3 regions of the Shewanella acanthi genome follow, and region 2 is predicted to be linked to each of the others. Evidence: predicted binding sites of a transcription regulator. Region 2 holds the regulator's gene; each other region holds the start of a gene.
What was found. The regulator ArgR, encoded in region 2, controls arginine synthesis, uptake and breakdown. The targets are predictions, from matches to a motif close to ANTGAATANNTATTCANT.

Region 1: argA (amino-acid N-acetyltransferase) is a predicted target of ArgR. The motif match lies at 2,259-2,276, and genes of this name have one in related genera.
Region 3: argC (N-acetyl-gamma-glutamyl-phosphate reductase) is a predicted target of ArgR. The motif match lies at 3,953-3,970, and genes of this name have one in related genera.

What each region holds. Positions count from the first base shown of each region.
Region 1 is NZ_CP080413.1:3,726,208-3,732,148, forward strand. Features, by position in the region: gene rarD (EamA family transporter RarD) at 1-180, shown strand, start outside; gene K0H61_RS15955 (PH domain-containing protein) at 234-752, opposite strand; gene argA (amino-acid N-acetyltransferase) at 860-2,179, opposite strand; gene rpmG (50S ribosomal protein L33) at 2,505-2,678, opposite strand; gene rpmB (50S ribosomal protein L28) at 2,685-2,921, opposite strand; gene radC (RadC family protein) at 3,044-3,721, opposite strand; gene coaBC (bifunctional phosphopantothenoylcysteine decarboxylase/phosphopantothenate--cysteine ligase CoaBC) at 3,844-5,058, shown strand; gene dut (dUTP diphosphatase) at 5,059-5,517, shown strand; gene slmA (nucleoid occlusion factor SlmA) at 5,549-5,941, shown strand, end outside.
Region 2 is NZ_CP080413.1:3,471,961-3,477,901, forward strand. Features, by position in the region: gene K0H61_RS14850 (5-formyltetrahydrofolate cyclo-ligase) at 1-241, shown strand, start outside; gene folM (dihydromonapterin reductase) at 295-1,026, opposite strand; gene K0H61_RS14860 (thiol-disulfide oxidoreductase DCC family protein) at 1,263-1,646, shown strand; gene mdh (malate dehydrogenase) at 1,729-2,664, opposite strand; gene argR (transcriptional regulator ArgR) at 2,953-3,423, shown strand; partial or broken gene K0H61_RS17860 (hypothetical protein) at 3,548-3,766, shown strand; gene K0H61_RS14875 (Dyp-type peroxidase) at 3,813-4,748, opposite strand; gene ggt (gamma-glutamyltransferase) at 4,969-5,941, opposite strand, start outside.
Region 3 is NZ_CP080413.1:3,815,428-3,821,368, forward strand. Features, by position in the region: gene K0H61_RS16360 (argininosuccinate synthase) at 1-953, opposite strand, end outside; gene K0H61_RS16365 (ornithine carbamoyltransferase) at 1,012-1,917, opposite strand; gene argB (acetylglutamate kinase) at 1,930-2,712, opposite strand; gene argC (N-acetyl-gamma-glutamyl-phosphate reductase) at 2,743-3,723, opposite strand; gene ppc (phosphoenolpyruvate carboxylase) at 4,340-5,941, shown strand, end outside.

The sequences.
Region 1 (5,941 bases), 250 kb from region 2:
CGTATTCCGCTGTCGATACTGGGGTTTTTCCAATATATCGGCCCAAGTATTATGTTTATCCTCGCTATTACACTCTTTAATGAGCCCTTCGATATCGAGAAAAGCATCACCTTCGGCTTTATCTGGTGTGCGCTACTGGTGTTCACCTTTGATATGGCTTACAAACGTAAATCGGCTTGAGCCGAGTGACGTTTCCGTTGGAATTGTGACTCCAAAGGTCAGTGCCTCTGGCACTACTTTTGGAGTTGCTCAATAAAACGCTTTCCCTCTGGTACCGATAACAACAAGCTATACCCCTTAGTGGTTGGCAACAGCACCAATTCTGCTCTATCCGTCAATGCCACAAATGCTTTGCCCTTATTGTGCAAATTAAACCAACCTAATTTAAATCCCGGCATACCAATACCGTTAGTCTTAAAGCTTGGTTTTAGCCCAGCATCCTGTTTCAAATCAACAATTCGAGCCTGATCAATAAGCAAATCAGTTCGTGCTAGTTGCACTTTGTAAAAGGGAATATCGAGCTTTAGTTCGTTTTCAGTAAGTTCTATTTCAGCGCGGCTGGATTGGTAAAACACCCAAGCAAAACCAGAAAGCATCACCAACAAAATCCCCAGACTGGCCGATTTTGCGACCTTAGGCATAGGTTTTGCCCACACCATCCAAAGAATGCCGACTAAGCCTAAGAGTAAAACAACAAAACTGAGGATTGAGGTTTGCGTAAGTGGCGCAAGAGCGAAAAATTGAGTCACCATGGTTGGCTGTCTTTTGTGAGGCGTAGAATAAATTTGCCAACAAAGACATATTATGTCAACAAAAATGCCAGCTAAGTGCTGGCATTCAGAAATATTAAAACAATAAATTAAAGATCGAGGGCGAGGATCTTAGAGCGGCGCTGATAGTTATACAGCTGCTTTTTCTTCTGTGGCAGCGCCTCAACATCTTCAATCACAAAACCATGCTCAAGGAACCAGTGAATGCTGCGAGTCGTCAGCGCAAATAAGCGCGAATAACCACGACTACGCGCCTGACCAATGATGTTTTTTAGCAGTAAGCTACCACGGTCAGCATCACGATAATCGGGATGCACTACAAGGCAAGCAAACTCACCGGCATTATCCTCCTCGAAGGGATACAAGGCCGCACAACCTATCACCAAGCCGTCACGTTCAATTAGCATAAACTGCTCGATTTCAATCTCCAATTGTTCGCGGCTACGACGAACGAGAATGCCTTGTTCCTCGAGTGGACGGATAAGATTGAGAATACCGCCAATATCGCTGATCGATGCGCGGCGCAAACGCTCAGCGCTTTCGGTAACGATTTGGGTACCAATACCTTCACGGGAGAAGAGTTCCTGTAGCAGCGCACCATCGTCTAAATAACTAACCAAATGGCAACGGGGTACTCCGTTACGGCATGCATCAATACTGGCCTTAAGAAACGCCATGGTCCCAATGCAGGCTGACCCCTGCTCGGCGAGCTTATTTAAAATGCATTGTGCGTCATTTGGCATTAACTCGGCAATCGCATCGCCATTACGGTCAAGAATTCCGTTCTGCGAACTAAAACCGATCATCTTATCGGCCTTAAGCTTTATCGCAACTTGGGTCGCAATCTCTTCCGCGGTAAGGTTAAAGCTCTCACCCGTTACCGAAGCCGCAATCGGCCCCATCAACACAATACAATGATTATCGAGCTGACGTTTTAACCCCTGCACATCGATACGACGCACTCTACCACTGAGACAAAAATCGACGCCATTATCTACCCCGAGTGGCTGAGCAATCACAAAGTTGCCACTGACTAAGTTGATTTGCGCGCCCTGCATTGGGGTATTGCTTAAACTCATAGATAAACGCGCGGTAATATCAAACTGCAATGCGCCAGCGACCTGCTTAATCACCTTAAGCGAGTCTTCATCCGTGATACGTACACCTTCGTGGTAGGCGGGTTCAATACCGTTGGCGGCCAACGCGGCATCTATCTGCGGCCTTGCGCCGTAAACTAACACCACCTTAATGCCTAAACTGTGCAACAGGGCAACATCATTCAAAATGCTGCGGAATTGATTTTGAGCTAAAGCCTCTCCACCCAACATCACCACAAAGGTTTTTCCCCTGTGGGCGTTTACATAGGGCGCAGAGTGGCGAAATCCATCAACCAGTTCAGTGGTACGCACGCGTTGTTTACACCTCATATTTAAGTTGGCTATACCACAATGGCATGCCAAGAATGATTATCGAAAACTCGCGTATAGTATTGCATTTTAATTCACGTTAAAAGAATTTATTCTCAATAAAATGCGGTTTTATTCTCTAAAATTGCGTATTTTTGCAAAATATTCATAGGTGGAATGACAGAGATTTTTAGCGGTAGAGCAGCGTGAAGATAATTTGAGGTTAGCGCAGATTTATCTCAGCTCGATGACGAAGATCAAAAACCTAAAAAAAGGCCAAAAAAAAGCCCCTTTAGAAGGGGCTTTTCTCGAAACTTGAAAACAAGAATTACTTGATTTTAGCTTCTTTGTAGATAACGTGCTGACGAATTACTGGATCAAATTTTTTGATTTCCATTTTCTCAGGCATGTTACGCTTGTTTTTTTCAGTTGTGTAGAAGTGACCAGTTTTAGCTGTAGAAACTAATTTGATCTTCTCACGATTACCTTTAGCTTTAGCCATGATCTATTACACCTTCTCGCCACGGGCACGAAGTTCAGCAACAACAACTTCGATACCTTTTTTATCGATCAGACGGATACCTTTAGTAGATACACGTAACTGTACGAAACGTTTTTCTTCTTCTAACCAGAAACGGTGGTTTTGCAGGTTAGGTAAAAAACGACGACGGGTCGCGTTTTTTGCGTGCGAACGGTTGTTACCAACCATCGGCTTCTTGCCAGTAACTTGGCATACTCTTGACATGTCAGTCTTCTCCAAAAAACAATTTTAACGCTCGAGCATTAATGTACCTCGTATGGCCGTCGCCCGAGGCACAAAGAGGGCGCATTTTATACACGATCATAGAGGTAAGATCAAGCGTTAGATTAATTAATCCAGCCTCGTTCCGCAAAGGAAACTATCTCTCGATCACCAACAACCATATGGTCCAATAGGGATACGTCTATGGTTGCTAACGCATTTTTTAATCGCTCAGTGATTCGTCTGTCAGCCTGACTGGGCTCGGCGATACCAGACGGATGATTGTGACACACTATGACGGCTGCTGCTTTTTTCTCCAACACTAAGCTCACCACTTCGCGTGGATACACTGAGGCTGAATCTATTGTTCCGCGGAATAATTCGACGAATTGAATCACTCTATGCTGGCTATCCAGCAGCAAAATTGCGAACACTTCATAGGAGCGGTCAGCTAATTGTCTCATTAAATAATCCCGAGTTAAATCAGGATTAGTCAAAACCTGACCTCTCTGCAGGTTTTCCTGTGCCACACGCCTCGCTAATTCAGCCGCGGCCTGAAGCTGCGCGTATTTTACAGGTCCAACGCCCGGAAGTCGACACACCTGATGCTTTGATGCGCAAAGTAAGCCCCTTAAACCACCAAATTCAAGGATTAACGAGCGAGCTAAATCCACTGCATTGAGCCCAGAAAGACCATTACGGAGTAAAACGGCTAATAATTCAGCATCGGTGAGCTGGGCAGCACCCTTTAGCAATAGCTTATCCCTAGGCCCTTCGCCGTCGGGCCAATCCTTAATCGCCATACCACCTCCCTGTCAGTATGTTGAATTTTGGCTTTACAGAGTATGGTCGAGATTTTTGAACTGGGATAATCACGAATTTTTACGGCTTTATGGTATTGTAGTCAGCAATTATTCAATTTCGGATGAAGTCTGTGAGTCTGATAACCAAAAACATCCTATTAGGCATTGGTGGCGGTATTGCGGCCTATAAAAGTGCGGATTTAGTGCGTCGCCTTAAGGATCGCGGCTTCGATGTGCGCGTGGTCATGAGCCAAAGTGCGATGGAATTTATCACCCCATTGACCCTGCAAGCCCTCTCTGGCCATCCAGTAGCGTCAAGCTTGCTCGACCCAGCCGCAGAAGCCGCCATGGGCCATATTGAGCTCGCACGCTGGGCAGACTTAGTCATTATCGCCCCTGCCACGGCGAATTTGCTTGCCCGCATCAATGCGGGAATGGCTGATGAACTCATTACCACGACTTGCCTTGCCACCGAAGCACCGATTGCGCTTTGCCCAGCAATGAACCAACAGATGTACCGCAACGTGGCGACGCAGGCCAATTTAGCTAGCCTTGCTAGCCGTGATTACACCATTTGGGGGCCAGCCAGTGGCAGTCAGGCCTGCGGTGAAGTCGGCCTAGGTCGTATGTTAGAACCACTGGATATTGCTGATCTTGCCGTTCAATTTTTTGCAAAAGACACAGAAATACAACCGTTAGCAGGCCAGTCGGTACTGATTACTGCAGGCCCGACCCGCGAACCTATCGATCCTGTGCGTTATATCTCTAATCACAGCTCAGGCAAAATGGGCTTTGCGCTGGCGAAAGCCGCCGCCGATATGGGGGCTGACGTGACCTTGGTCTCAGGTCCAGTAAATTTAGCCACCCCAGAGGGTGTAAACCGAATCGATGTAGAATCCGCCCAAGACATGCTTAACGCTGTTATGGATATCATTGATAAAAAAGATATTTTTATTGGCTGCGCCGCTGTAGCCGATTATCGTGTTAGCGATGTTGCCAGCAGTAAGATCAAAAAATCCAGTGAAGAAATGCAACTTGCGCTAGTACGGAATCCTGATATCTTAGCCACGGTTGCGAGCCTGCCGAATCGCCCATTTGTGGTTGGATTTGCAGCCGAAACCAATGATGTTGAAACCTATGCCCGCGATAAGCTCAAACGTAAAAATTTGGATATGATCGCCGCAAACGATGTCTCCGTTGCCGGCCTTGGCTTTAACGCCGATGCCAATGCGTTACGGGTATTTTGGCCACAGGGCAATCAAGACTTCCCTGCAACCGATAAACTCACGCTCGCGCAGCAGCTACTTTCGTTGATAGTGAAAGAAAAATATAACTAGATGAAAACACCCATTGAATTAAAGATCCTCGATTCTCGCATCGGCTCCGAGTTCCCATTGCCCACCTACGCCACACCTGGCAGCGCGGGTATGGATCTTCGTGCCATGATAGATACCACCATGACGATTGCCCCGGGCGAAACCCAACTTATCCCAACGGGTATCGCTATCCATGTTGCAGACTCAGGCTTAGCAGCCGTTATTCTGCCACGCTCGGGACTCGGCCATAAACATGGCATCGTACTCGGTAATCTCGTTGGGCTGATTGATTCTGATTATCAAGGCCCATTGATGGTGTCGTGTTGGAACCGTGGTGACACGCCATTTACCTTAGAAATTGGCGATCGTCTGGCACAACTGGTGTTTGTTCCTGTAATTCAAGCGCAATTCAAACTCGTTGATGAGTTCGACAGCTCAGACCGTGGTGAAGGTGGATTTGGCCATTCTGGTACCAAATAAGCCCCATCCCTATTGAGCGAAGGATACTGTAATGGCTGTAAGCCCAAAAATTAATCGTCGTGAACACATTCTGCAATGCCTCGCGCAAATGCTAGAAACCAGCCCAGGACAACGCATCACCACAGCTAAACTTGCCTCAGAAGTTGGCGTGTCGGAAGCGGCACTTTATCGTCACTTTCCAAGTAAGGCGCGGATGTTTGAAGGTTTGATCGAATTTATCGAAGAGTCTTTACTCTCACGCATTAACATCATCATGGATGATGAAAAAGACACTATGAAGCGTTGCCAGCTCGTGCTGCAACTGCTGCTGATTTTCGCCGAGCGCAACCCCGGCATTTCCCGCGTCTTAAACGGTGATGCCCTATTAGGTGAAAACGAGCGTCTACGCAGTCGTATCAGCACCCTATTTGCCAAAATTGAAACC
Region 2 (5,941 bases):
TATTGATGCGCTGGATGTAGTGATCACCCCGCTGGTCGCCTTCGATAGCAAAGGTAATCGCATGGGGATGGGCGGCGGCTATTACGATAGAACCCTTGCCAATTGGAGCATTCATGGCAAACCACTGCCCATGGGTTACGCCCACGATTGCCAAAAAGTCGAGCTACTGCCCTGCGAGCACTGGGATGTACCGCTGCCGATTATCGTGACCCCGAGTGGCCTGCTTAGATTTAAGCTCTAGGTGCTAGGTGCTAGGTGCTAACCATTAGAACTTAAGTTTTACACATTCGCCCCTTATTTAAGCTGTCGTCCACCATCGACAGCATGGCTTCTGCCCGTTACATAACGACTGCCAAGTAAGTAATCCACCAACGCAATAATCTCTTGATTACCCGCTTCCTTCGGCAACATCGCCTTGGCTAAAGTCTTTTGCCGATAGGCGTCATCATCGCTTGGGTTAAAGAGGATCATCGCAGGCGCGATGGAGTTAACCTTCACCTCGGGCGCAAATTTGGCGGCGAAGGAAAGCGTCAGATTTTCAAGCGCGGCTTTACTTGCGGCATAGGCGATATGCTTGGCACTGCCCTTTTGAGCCACATAATCGGTGAGATGAATAATATCGGCCGCGCCGATTTCTCCCTGCGCACCTGCTCGCAGCTGCGACTCTAAACTTAAATTCAACAGATAGGGCACGTGCACATGCACCTGCATCATCCGCTCCATCACCTGCGTCATCCCATCCAATGCGCCATCGGTAGATTTACCATCGGATAACCAATCCGAAGCGTTGTGGATAATGGCGCGAAGCGTTGGCAGCTTTTGTAATTCACTGACTAAGGTTTTCAGCTCATCCTTATCGTAAAAATCACATTGATAAAGGATTGCGCCTAGCGCGTTGAGCTCGTCAATACTGGGATAATGACTGCGATAGGTGCCAATAACGGTTTCGCCCTGAGCCAGCAGATGCTTAGCCAGCGCATAGCCGATACGTTTACCGACACCTGTGATAAGAATGGGAGCAGACAGAGTCCTTTTCATCATAGCTATCCTAAAATGGTCATCCTATAAATGTTTCACTGCGTTAGATGGATATGCTATCGCCAAGAAATACATCAGTTAACTCAATGAATAGCGTGAATTTTACGTTAAATTTAAAAATTTAGCCCGATAAAATGACCGCTCTGTTGATAAGGGAACATGGTATTCATCCTTGAGCCTCTTATACTAGCGAGAGAATGCAAGAAAACGCCGCAGGATACTCAATGCAACTTAGGATATTTTTTGATGGCCAATGCCCGCTGTGTCAGGCAGAGATGCGCCGCCTTAAAAGATTCGATTCAAGGGGGCTTATCGCCCTTGAAGACATTAATGCCGTGGATTTTGAGCAGCGTTTTAGCCATATCAATAAGCATGATGCTAAACGCGTGCTACATGGCGAAACTTTTGAGGGCGAGTTGTTACTCGGTTTAGATGTCAGTCAGCGCGCGTGGTCACTGCTTGATCGTCGCCCTTGGCTTAAACTTTTGCGCTTGCCCCCGATTAAGCCCATCGCCGATTGGGGTTATCTGCTGCTGGCAAAACACAGATATCGCCTCTCCTACCTGCTCACGGGTAAAAAAGTGTGTGATAGCGACTGTCAGCTGTAATCCAACGTCAGTTTCACATGATTAGGACGGAAAATAAAAACGGAGCACTAGGCTCCGTTTTTAATGTCTATCCAAGGACAGATTACTTAACGAAATCAACACCTAAAGTGATATCGCCTTTCAGCGTATCTAGCATTGCATCGCGAGCGTTAGCTTCGAAAGCACTGACTTCGCCGTATGGTAGAACTTGTTCGATACCGTTTTTGCCCAGCAGAACTGGTTGAGCGAAGAACTCAGCGTGCTCGCTACCGCCGTCAACGTATGCACATTCAACAACGTTAGCTTCGCCTTGCAGACCACGAACCAGAGACAGACCAAAACGGCAAGCTGCTTGACCCATAGACAGAGTCGCGCTACCGCCACCGGCTTTAGCTTCAACCACTTCAGTACCCGCGTTTTGGATACGTTTGGTCAGAGAGGCAACTTCTTCATCAGAGAAAGTGACGCCTTCGATTTGAGACAGTAATGGCAGAATCGTCACGCCACTGTGGCCGCCGATAACGTTAACTTTAACGTCAGCAACGTTCAGGCCTTTTAATTCAGCTACGAAGGTTTCAGAACGGATAACGTCCAGAGTGGTAACACCGAACAGACGGTTCTTGTCGTAAACACCAGCTTTTTTCAGTACTTCTGCAGCGATAGCAACAGTCGTGTTAACTGGGTTAGTGATGATACCTACTAACGCTTTAGGGCAAGTTGCAGCCACTTTTTCGATCAGGTTGCGAACGATACCAGCATTGATGTTGAACAGATCTGAACGGTCCATACCAGGCTTACGCGCAACACCCGCAGAGATCAGAACTACGTCAGCACCAACTAGTGCTGGAGTTGGATCTTCACCGGCGAAACCTTTGATTTCAACGGCGGTTGGGATGTGGCTTAAGTCAACCGCAACACCCGGAGTAACCGGTGCGATATCGTATAGAGACAGTTGAGAACCCGCAGGTAATTGAGTTTTTAACAGTAGGGCGAGAGCCTGGCCAATACCACCAGCAGCACCAAGTACAGCAACTTTCATAGTTATCTCCGTTATATTCTCGGACATGTGTGACATGGATCTTATTTCCGTTGGCGCCACATTACTGGAATGTCGTCCTAATTTCAATTATCCCTTAGTCTGCCTGTAAAAGATTTCAACTTGGTGTGAATACATTAGTTTGATATTTACGCTATTCACAAGATAAGGCTTAGGCGGTTAATGCCAAAGACTGATATTGCATTTTTATTCAGTCATAGTGGTTATTTGTTGACTCTTGGCCCAAAACTATTCAAAATACGCCTGATTTTTTGAATAAAGAATAAGACTATGCAAACGACCAAGAACCAAGATGACCTTGTAAGAATTTTTAAGTCGATTTTAAAGGAAGAACGTTTTGGTTCTCAGAGTGAAATCGTCTCCGCATTACAAGCTGAAGGCTTTGGCAATATTAACCAATCTAAAGTGTCCCGCATGCTAAGCAAGTTCGGCGCAGTCCGCACCCGCAATGCAAAACAGGAGATGGTGTATTGCTTACCCGCAGAACTTGGCGTGCCGACCGCAGGCAGCCCACTGAAGAATCTCGTGCTGGATGTTGACCACAATCAGGCGATGATCGTCGTAAGAACCAGTCCAGGTGCAGCACAATTAATTGCTAGGCTACTCGACTCCATCGGCAAGCCCGAAGGCATTTTAGGGACGATTGCCGGTGACGATACCATCTTTATTTGTCCATCGAGTATCCAAGATATCGCCGACACCCTAGAAACCATCAAATCTTTATTCAATTACGCAGAATAAAAAATACAGGTCAGCATATGCTGACCTGTTGTTTTTCTGAGCCTAATTTACCCAGTTAGCCATGCTTTTTAACAATCGCTATTAGCAATCGTTTGTTGCTGGAGCATCGTTTTAACTCACAGCGCCCTTCGACTTAGCCAATCAGCACTTTAAAAGCGGAGAACTTAAGAAAGCCCTCTGCGATTATCGCGCTCAAGGTCAAGCCCTGTGTGCTGTGTATTTATCCCGCAGTTATCAGCAGATGTTAGTCCGCGCCTTTATCGACTTTACCGCCGAGGCGTGGCAACTCGGTATCAAAAAGTGGACGATAAAAAACACAAACAAAAACGCACCGGATCCTTGATACGGTGCGCTTAGTTTGCTTGATTAGCTAATACGACTGAATAAATTTAGTTATCAAACTGCAGCATAAAGTCGAGCGCGGGAGCAAAGAAGGATGACCCCGACAAGGCGCTGGTAAAGTGCATCAAGTGATCGTGGTGACCTGCGCCATCGCCAAACACCATACTATGCAGCATCTTTTCAAAGTTATCAGGCGTACGGCAGGTGGAAATAAACATCAATCCCTGCTCTTTGAGCGAGCCGTAGGGCATGCTCTGACGCAGGATTTCAATCGACTTACCGTTTTCATCCTTAAGGTTAACCCGCTTAATATGACTGGTTAACGGCTTATCCTCAGATTCGTACTCGATATTATCTTGCTTGGTACGGCCGATGATATCCTCTTGCTTTTTAAGGGGTAATCTATGCCACTTGCTCAGGTTGTGGGCATACTTTTGTACGTGGATATAACTGCCGCCCCTAAACTCAGGGTCTTCATCACCCACGAGCGCGACTTCTTGGCGATGGCGCCCCTTAGGATTTTCAGTGCCATCGACAAAGCCTGTGAGATCACGGCTGTCCATAAATCTAAAGCCACGTTCTTCTTCGACGAGTTCGACTAAGTCTTCGAACATTTGACTGATTTCATTTGCTACTAAATGCAGTATGTCGTAACGGTCACAGCGCAGGTGCACGAACAAGTCATACTCTATGGCTGGGGCTTCACGGTTGCCCGCCTCCATAGCAGGAAAAGGCTTGAGTAGCTCAGGGCGAGAACTAGGATAGAGACTATCCCAGAAGTTTGCACCAATGCTGACAAAACCATTGAATGCACTGTCAGAATATTGATCCGTCAACTCATAAATATACTGCGCTACGTTGGCAATACAGGGACGTAATTGAGACTCAACACCGTCGTTCGCATTAAACATTAAATAGACGCTATGTAAGTTTCCCTCTGCACACACACCCAACTGTTCACGCGGCATATTTTGAATATCCATTTGGTTATCACCCTTTATGTAGATTCATTTTCGGCAATATTATCCGCAACTTTACCTGAAAATGACATTAGCTAGATCAAAAATCCGGCATAGTGTACTCGTTTTATCTAATGTAATTGCTCATGGGTGAAGCTTGGAGCAAACACGAGAACGAACATAAAAAATTGACGAGGCCCCTAAAAGACCCCACCAATCTCATCACTCAAAGCGTTGGTCGAGCTTAGTAGCCCGCAGCGTGCCCGTCTTTACGACTCTCTGAGGCACCACGATAAACACCGGTTTCGGCATTAAAGCCAATCGCTTGGTATCCACCAAAATCGCCTAGCGCATCGCGCAGCACATGACCTTTCTTAATCAGTTCACGGCGAGTTTCTTCCGGGAAACCCGATTCTAGACTCACATAGCCGCCGTCATTCATCACTTCACCCGTTGGCTGAGTAGAACCCGTGTGCAAAATGCGCGGTGCATCGCCCGCCTCTTGCAGATTCATTTTAAAATCAACAAGGTTCATAATAATTTGCGCGTGCATTTGTGGCTGAGTCGCACCGCCCATCACCCCAAAGCTTAACCAAGGTTTACCGTCCTTAGTCACAAAGGCAGGAATAATAGTGTGGAACGGACGTTTACCCGGCTCGTAGGAGTTGAAACGGCCTGGGGTTAAGTCGAACATTTGGCCACGATCCTGCAGCACAAAACCAAGATCCGGCGGTGTCATGCCCGATCCCATACCGCGGTAATTACTCTGAATTAAGGACACCATATTGCCGTCTTTATCAGCCGTAGTCAGATACACAGTATCACCGTGCATCAGCGCAGGATTGCCCGCATCGACACTCATCGCGGCTTTATTTGGGTCAATCAGCTTGGCACGTTCGTAGTTGTATTTCTCCGAAATCAGCGCTTTAACAGGGATTTTGTTAAAGGCCATATCGGCATAGAACTTAGCGCGATCGGCAAAGGCGAGCTTTTTCGCTTCAACAAACAGGTGCACATATTCGGGGCTGTTATATCCCATGGCCGCGACATCGTAGGGCTCCATGGTTTTTAAAATTTGCAGCGCCGCGATCCCTTGACCATTGGGTGGCAACTCCCACACATCATAGCCACGATAGTTGGCTGAAACTGGCTCAACCCACTCGCTGCTATGACTGGCTAAGTCATCATAACTTAAGTAGCCACCTTGTGCTTTCATG
Region 3 (5,941 bases), 340 kb from region 2:
GCCATTTGTGCGCCCACTTGTTCACGCCAAGTACGGCTAGTTTTGTCCAGCACTAACTCTTCGATTGCACGCAGCGCAGCGAACATCACAGTGCCGCCTGGCGTTTCGTAACAACCGCGAGACTTCATGCCCACTAAACGGTTTTCGGTGATGTCGATACGGCCAACACCGTGTGGTGCAGCAATGGCGTTCAACTTCATCAGCGCAGCATAAGGCGTTAATGCTTCACCGTTTACTTTAGTCACACGGCCGTTTTCAACTTCCAGAGACACATATTCTGGTTGGTTTGGCGCATCCTCTGGATCGGCGGTCAGCGTCCACACACCTTTACTTGGCTCGTTCCACGGATCTTCTAACTCACCACCTTCGTGGGAAATGTGGAATGCGTTAGCGTCGCGGCTGTAGATTTTGGTTGCAGAAGCCGACGTCTTGATATTGCGCTCAGCTAAATAAGCTAACAGATCTTCACGGCTCTGCATGGTCCATTCACGCCATGGCGCAATCACTTTCAAATCAGGTGCTAATGCCGCGAAACAACCTTCGAAACGTACTTGATCGTTTCCTTTACCGGTACAGCCGTGGCACAGTGCATCTGCCCCCACTTTACGAGCCACTTCAACCTGCGCCTTTGCGATAATTGGGCGAGCCATTGAGGTGCCCAATAAGTAAGTGCCTTCGTAGATTGCACCAGTCGCCATGGTTGGGTAGATGTAATCTTTAACGAATTCTTCTTTCAGGTCGACGATATGGCACTCAGAGGCTCCAGAAGCTAACGCCTTTTCAGTCAAACCCACTAACTCTTCTTCGCCCTGACCTACGTCAGCGCAAAAGGCGATGATTTCGCAGTTATCGTAGGTTTCTTTTAACCAAGGGATAATGGCCGACGTATCGAGACCACCAGAGTAGGCTAAAACAACTTTTTTCACGCCAGTATTATTATTCACGATAGACATCTTTAATTCCTATAACTCGTTTCTCAGTTAGAGAAGAGGCTATTAATCAGTTTTACTTTCAACTAAATAGGGTAACTAGTACTGCATTTTGGGCATGCATCCGATTCTCTGCCTGTTGCAGGATCAGTGAGCCCTCACCATCCATCACCTCATCTGTGACTTCAACGCCACGGTGAGCCGGTAAACAGTGCATAAAATAGTTAGCGCCCGCTTTCGTCATCAAGCCTGAATTGACTTGATAAGGTGCAAACAGTTCCTGAATTTCGGCTAGTGGTGTTGAGTCGCCCATCGAAATCCAAGTATCAGTGTAAATTGCATCGTGACCCTCGATGGCATTAATATCCGAGGTCAACACGATGTTTGCGCCAGATCGCTCTGCCAGGGCTTGTACCTCTGCCACGACGTTGCCATCAGGAAAGTGACCCGCTGGGCAGATCACTGTCATGCTGGCACCGAGAATTGCGGCGCAGTACATCAATGAATGGGTAACGTTATTGCCATCTCCAACATAGGCTAACTTTACCTTGCTGACATCCTCAAAATGCTCTGCAAGGGTTAAAAAGTCTGCCAATGCCTGACAAGGATGATATAAATCCGATAACGCATTGATCACTGGCACTGAGCCAAACTCGGCTAATTCTTCGATAGTGGTGTGTGAATAGGTTCTCGCCACAATCGCATCCGCCCAACAAGACAGGTTAGAAGCAAAGTCAGCGACCGATTCACGCTTACCTAGGGCACCATTTTGTTGGTCTAGGTATAAGCAGTGGCCGCCGAGCTTATTAATACCGATATCGAAGCTAACACGGGTACGCAGAGAGGGCTTCTCGAATAACATCACCACACTCTTTCCATCCAACGCGTGGCGATACTCTGCCGGATTGGCTTTGATCGTTTTTGCTAGGGCAATCAGCGCCAGCAACTGCTGTTGGGTTAACTCTTTTATCGATAGTAAATGCTTCATAACCTTCTCCGTTTACGGTTGTATTTGTGTGCCCACGGCCTCACCTTTTGCTAATGCGCTTAATTGGCCTGCATCACGCCACGAGGCAACTTGAACGGCCTGCCCCATCCACTGTGCCACTTCGAGCGCAGCTTCTACTTTTACTTTCATACCCTTCTCAATCACGCCTTGCTGAACCAGCTCGCTGATTTGAGCGCTGTTCAGGCTCGGGATCAGTTGGCCTTTGCCATCTAACACACCCGATACATCAGACAGCAGCACCAACTTACCGCCAACCGATTTGGCTAAAACGGTTGCCGCTTGGTCGGCGTTAACGTTAAGCAATTGACCATCGTCTAACATGGCGATTGAGCTACAGATTGGCATCCAACCTTGGGCAAGAATGAATTTAAGATAGCTTGCATCCTTGGGTGAGACTTCACCAACCATGCCTAAACGTTCATCTTTAATTTTGGCTGAAACGGTGTTGCCATCGGCAAGGCTCATGCCCACGCTTACGATGCCCGCTTTGGTTGCAGCTCCTTGGAGAATCTTGTTTGAAGTTCCCGCTAATGCGCCGGCAATAATGGGCATCTGCTCTGCAGGTGTTACACGTAAACCTTCTAGTTTGACGGTTTCCATGCCATTAGCCGCTAACTGCTCATCGACTAAACAGCCACCGCCGTGCACCATCAACACTTGCTGGCCGCTGGCGATCATAGCCGCTGCGGTATCCATTAACCGCGCCATCCCCATTTCACACTGCAGGAGCGCACCGCCGACTTTAAGCACTAATACTGAGTTGTTTGTAGACATCTTGACGACTCTCTAAATAAGGATGAACAGTTAAAGGTTAAAATGAATCTTTATGCACTGCAGCGCTTGGCTTGCAGCACCTTTCATCAAATTATCGATTGCACTCGCGACAACCAGATAGCCAGTGTTTTCATCAAACTTCCAACCTAGGTGGCAGTTTGGCGTCAGTACCACATCATCAACTTTAGGGAATTGATTTTGTTTTACCGTGACCAGCGGTGCTTGGTCGTAGACACTGTAGGCCTTGGCGACATCTTCAGTCGTCGTGCCTGGTTTTAACTGCACGGTAATGGTCGCCAAAATACCACGCTTAAAGTTGCCTAAGTGCGGCGTAAAGATCACCTCTTGACCTAACTGTGTCGCAATTTCTGGCTGATGTCTGTGACCTAACACACCGTAAGGAGTTAAGCTCACTTCACAAAAGCTAGTATGTAATTGCGCCTTACGACCCGCACCTGTGACCCCGCTAACGGCGTTAATCACTGGGAATGCAGAGGTTAATAAACCTTTTAGTGGTTTTAATGCAGTTAACGATGCCGTTGGATAACAACCTGGTACCGCAATCATCTTGGTTTCAGCGACTTGTTTACCGTTCCACTCGGCAAGACCGTAAACCGCCTTCGCCAGAACCTCTGGGTATTCGTGTTCGAAGCCATACCACTTTGGATACTGGGCAACATCACTGAAACGGTAAGCGCCACTTAAGTCGAATACCGCTAAGCCTTGGTTATAAAACCAAGCCGCTAAGTGCAAACTTACTGAATGCTCAGTGGCTAACACCACTGCATCGGCCTCGGCCACAATCTTGGTCTTAGCTTCGTCAGACAGTGGCGAAAGGGTTAATGCGATATGGCTGTAGACAGGGTACAAATCTGCTAAAGCTTTACCTTTATCTAAACTATTTTCAGACACATACAAGCCTTGAATTGCTAATTCAGGATCTGCATGGATTAACGCAGTTAGCTGCGCACCTGTGTAACCACTGGCACCGATAATGGCGATATTTTTCATATGTTGTCTAAATAAACCGAATCAAAAGGATTTAAAGAATAGATGAATAGCGTATACGCAACAGCGTAAATCTGAGGCAAAACTATCGTCGCTGGAAATGATCTTGGTTCGTTGTTTTATTCACTGACGGTTTAACACTCTGCATCATGATATTTACTCTATAGGTCACATTGAGTGACTCATCTCAACTGGTGGCTAGACTACCACATAGATCTATTTATGCAATATATGTGAATATATATTTTTATTGTATTTTATGTTCAGATCACTCAAAGTGTAATGGAATTACCAGACTTATTCTGAGCTAACTACTTAATATTTAAGTTTTCTAGCACACTTAGATGACAAAAACACGCTTCTATTAACAACAAATTCACATGTTCACAATTTGAAAAATGATGCAGTTCATATTCACTTTCGCTAATTTCAATTAAAAGTTGCGTTAGTTCGCACTTATATTGAATATTCCTCAACAATTAAGGCAAATGATTGAATATAAGATAAGCCAGTCGTATAAGTTATAAGTTCTGCTGTTGACCATTGCCCTCTGTGCTGGGTATTGTGCTAGCGGGTTAAATGCAATGCGGATTTTTATGTTTTTTTATTCGGAGTAACTATGGCTGGTAATGTGGTAGGTAATGTGACAGACAATGTGACCGATATGTATGCGTCATTAAGATCGAACGTAAGTATGCTTGGCCAGATCCTTGGCGATACCATGCGCACCCACCTAGGCGATGCCTTCTTGGAGAAGGTTGAGCAAATCCGTAAACTGGCTAAGGATTCTCGCCGCGGCGACGAAGCGGCAAGGGAGCAAATGTTAGAGCTGCTCACCGCCCTGCCCGATGAAGAATTAGTCCCCTTCGCAAAGGCCTTTAACCAATTCCTTAACTTGGCTAACTTATCCGAGCAATTTCATACTATTAGCCGAAACTGCGATGAGTTGGTCTGCGTACCTGACCCTGTTGAACAACTGCTTGGTAGAATGCTTAACACCAGTATCGACCAAAGCAAAATGCTCGACACCCTAAAGTCATTAGATATCGATCTGGTGTTAACGGCGCATCCAACGGAAATTTCCCGCCGCACACTTATTCAAAAATATGCCGCGATCGTGGATTGCCTCGCCGAGCAAGAAAACAACCAGTTATCGGACAGAGAGCGTCAGCAAATTCATCTGCGCTTGCGCCAATTGATTGCCCAGATTTGGCATACCAATGAAATTCGTCGCGAACGGCCAACGCCAGTCGATGAAGCCCGCTGGGGATTATCGACGATTGAAGAATCCCTCTGGCATGCGGTGCCCGACTTTTTAAGACAACTTAACGATCAAGTGCAGCAACGCACGGGTCAACAATTACCGATCGATATTGCGCCAGTGCGCTTCTCCAGCTGGATGGGCGGCGACCGTGACGGCAATCCCTTTGTGACAGCCAAAGTCACGCAAGAAGTATTAGACCGCAATCGCCATGCCGCGGCGCGTTTGTTCCTAAAAGATATTGTCTTGCTCGTCGGTGAGCTGTCGATGGAAGAAGCCAACAGTGAGTTGATGGCTTACACCAATAATAGCTGTGAGCCCTACCGCCATGTACTACGTTCATTACGCCAAAAGCTGCGCGATACCATAGATTATTTAAATGCCCGTATCGAAGGCCATCATCCTGAGGTCGATAAATCGACTCTGATTTGGCATGAAAGCGACCTTAAAGCGCCGCTTGAGATGCTCTATAAGAGTTTAACCGAATGTGGTATGCGCTTGATTGCTAACGGCTTGCTGCTAGATATTCTGCGCCGTATCGCCTGTTTTGGCATTCACATGTTAAGACTCGATATTCGCCAAGATGCAGGTCGCCACAGTGACGTGTTAGCAGAGCTGACTCGCTACCTCGGCATGGGTGATTTTAGCCACTGGGATGAGACCGAAAAACAAGCTTTCCTATTGCGTGAATTGACTAATCGTCGACCATTGATCCCTAGCAATTGGAATCCGTCTGCCGATGTCGCCGAAGTGCTCAACACTTGCCGTTTAATCGCTAAACACCCCGCAAAAGCACTGGGATCCTACGTGATTTCCATGGCAAGCAAGCCATCGGATGTGCTGACCGTATTATTGTTACTAAAAGAAACAGGCTGCTCACACCCAATGCGGGTAGTACCGCTGTTCGAAACCTTGAGCGATCTGAATAACGCAGCCGACTGCATCACAGCGCTTCTCGAT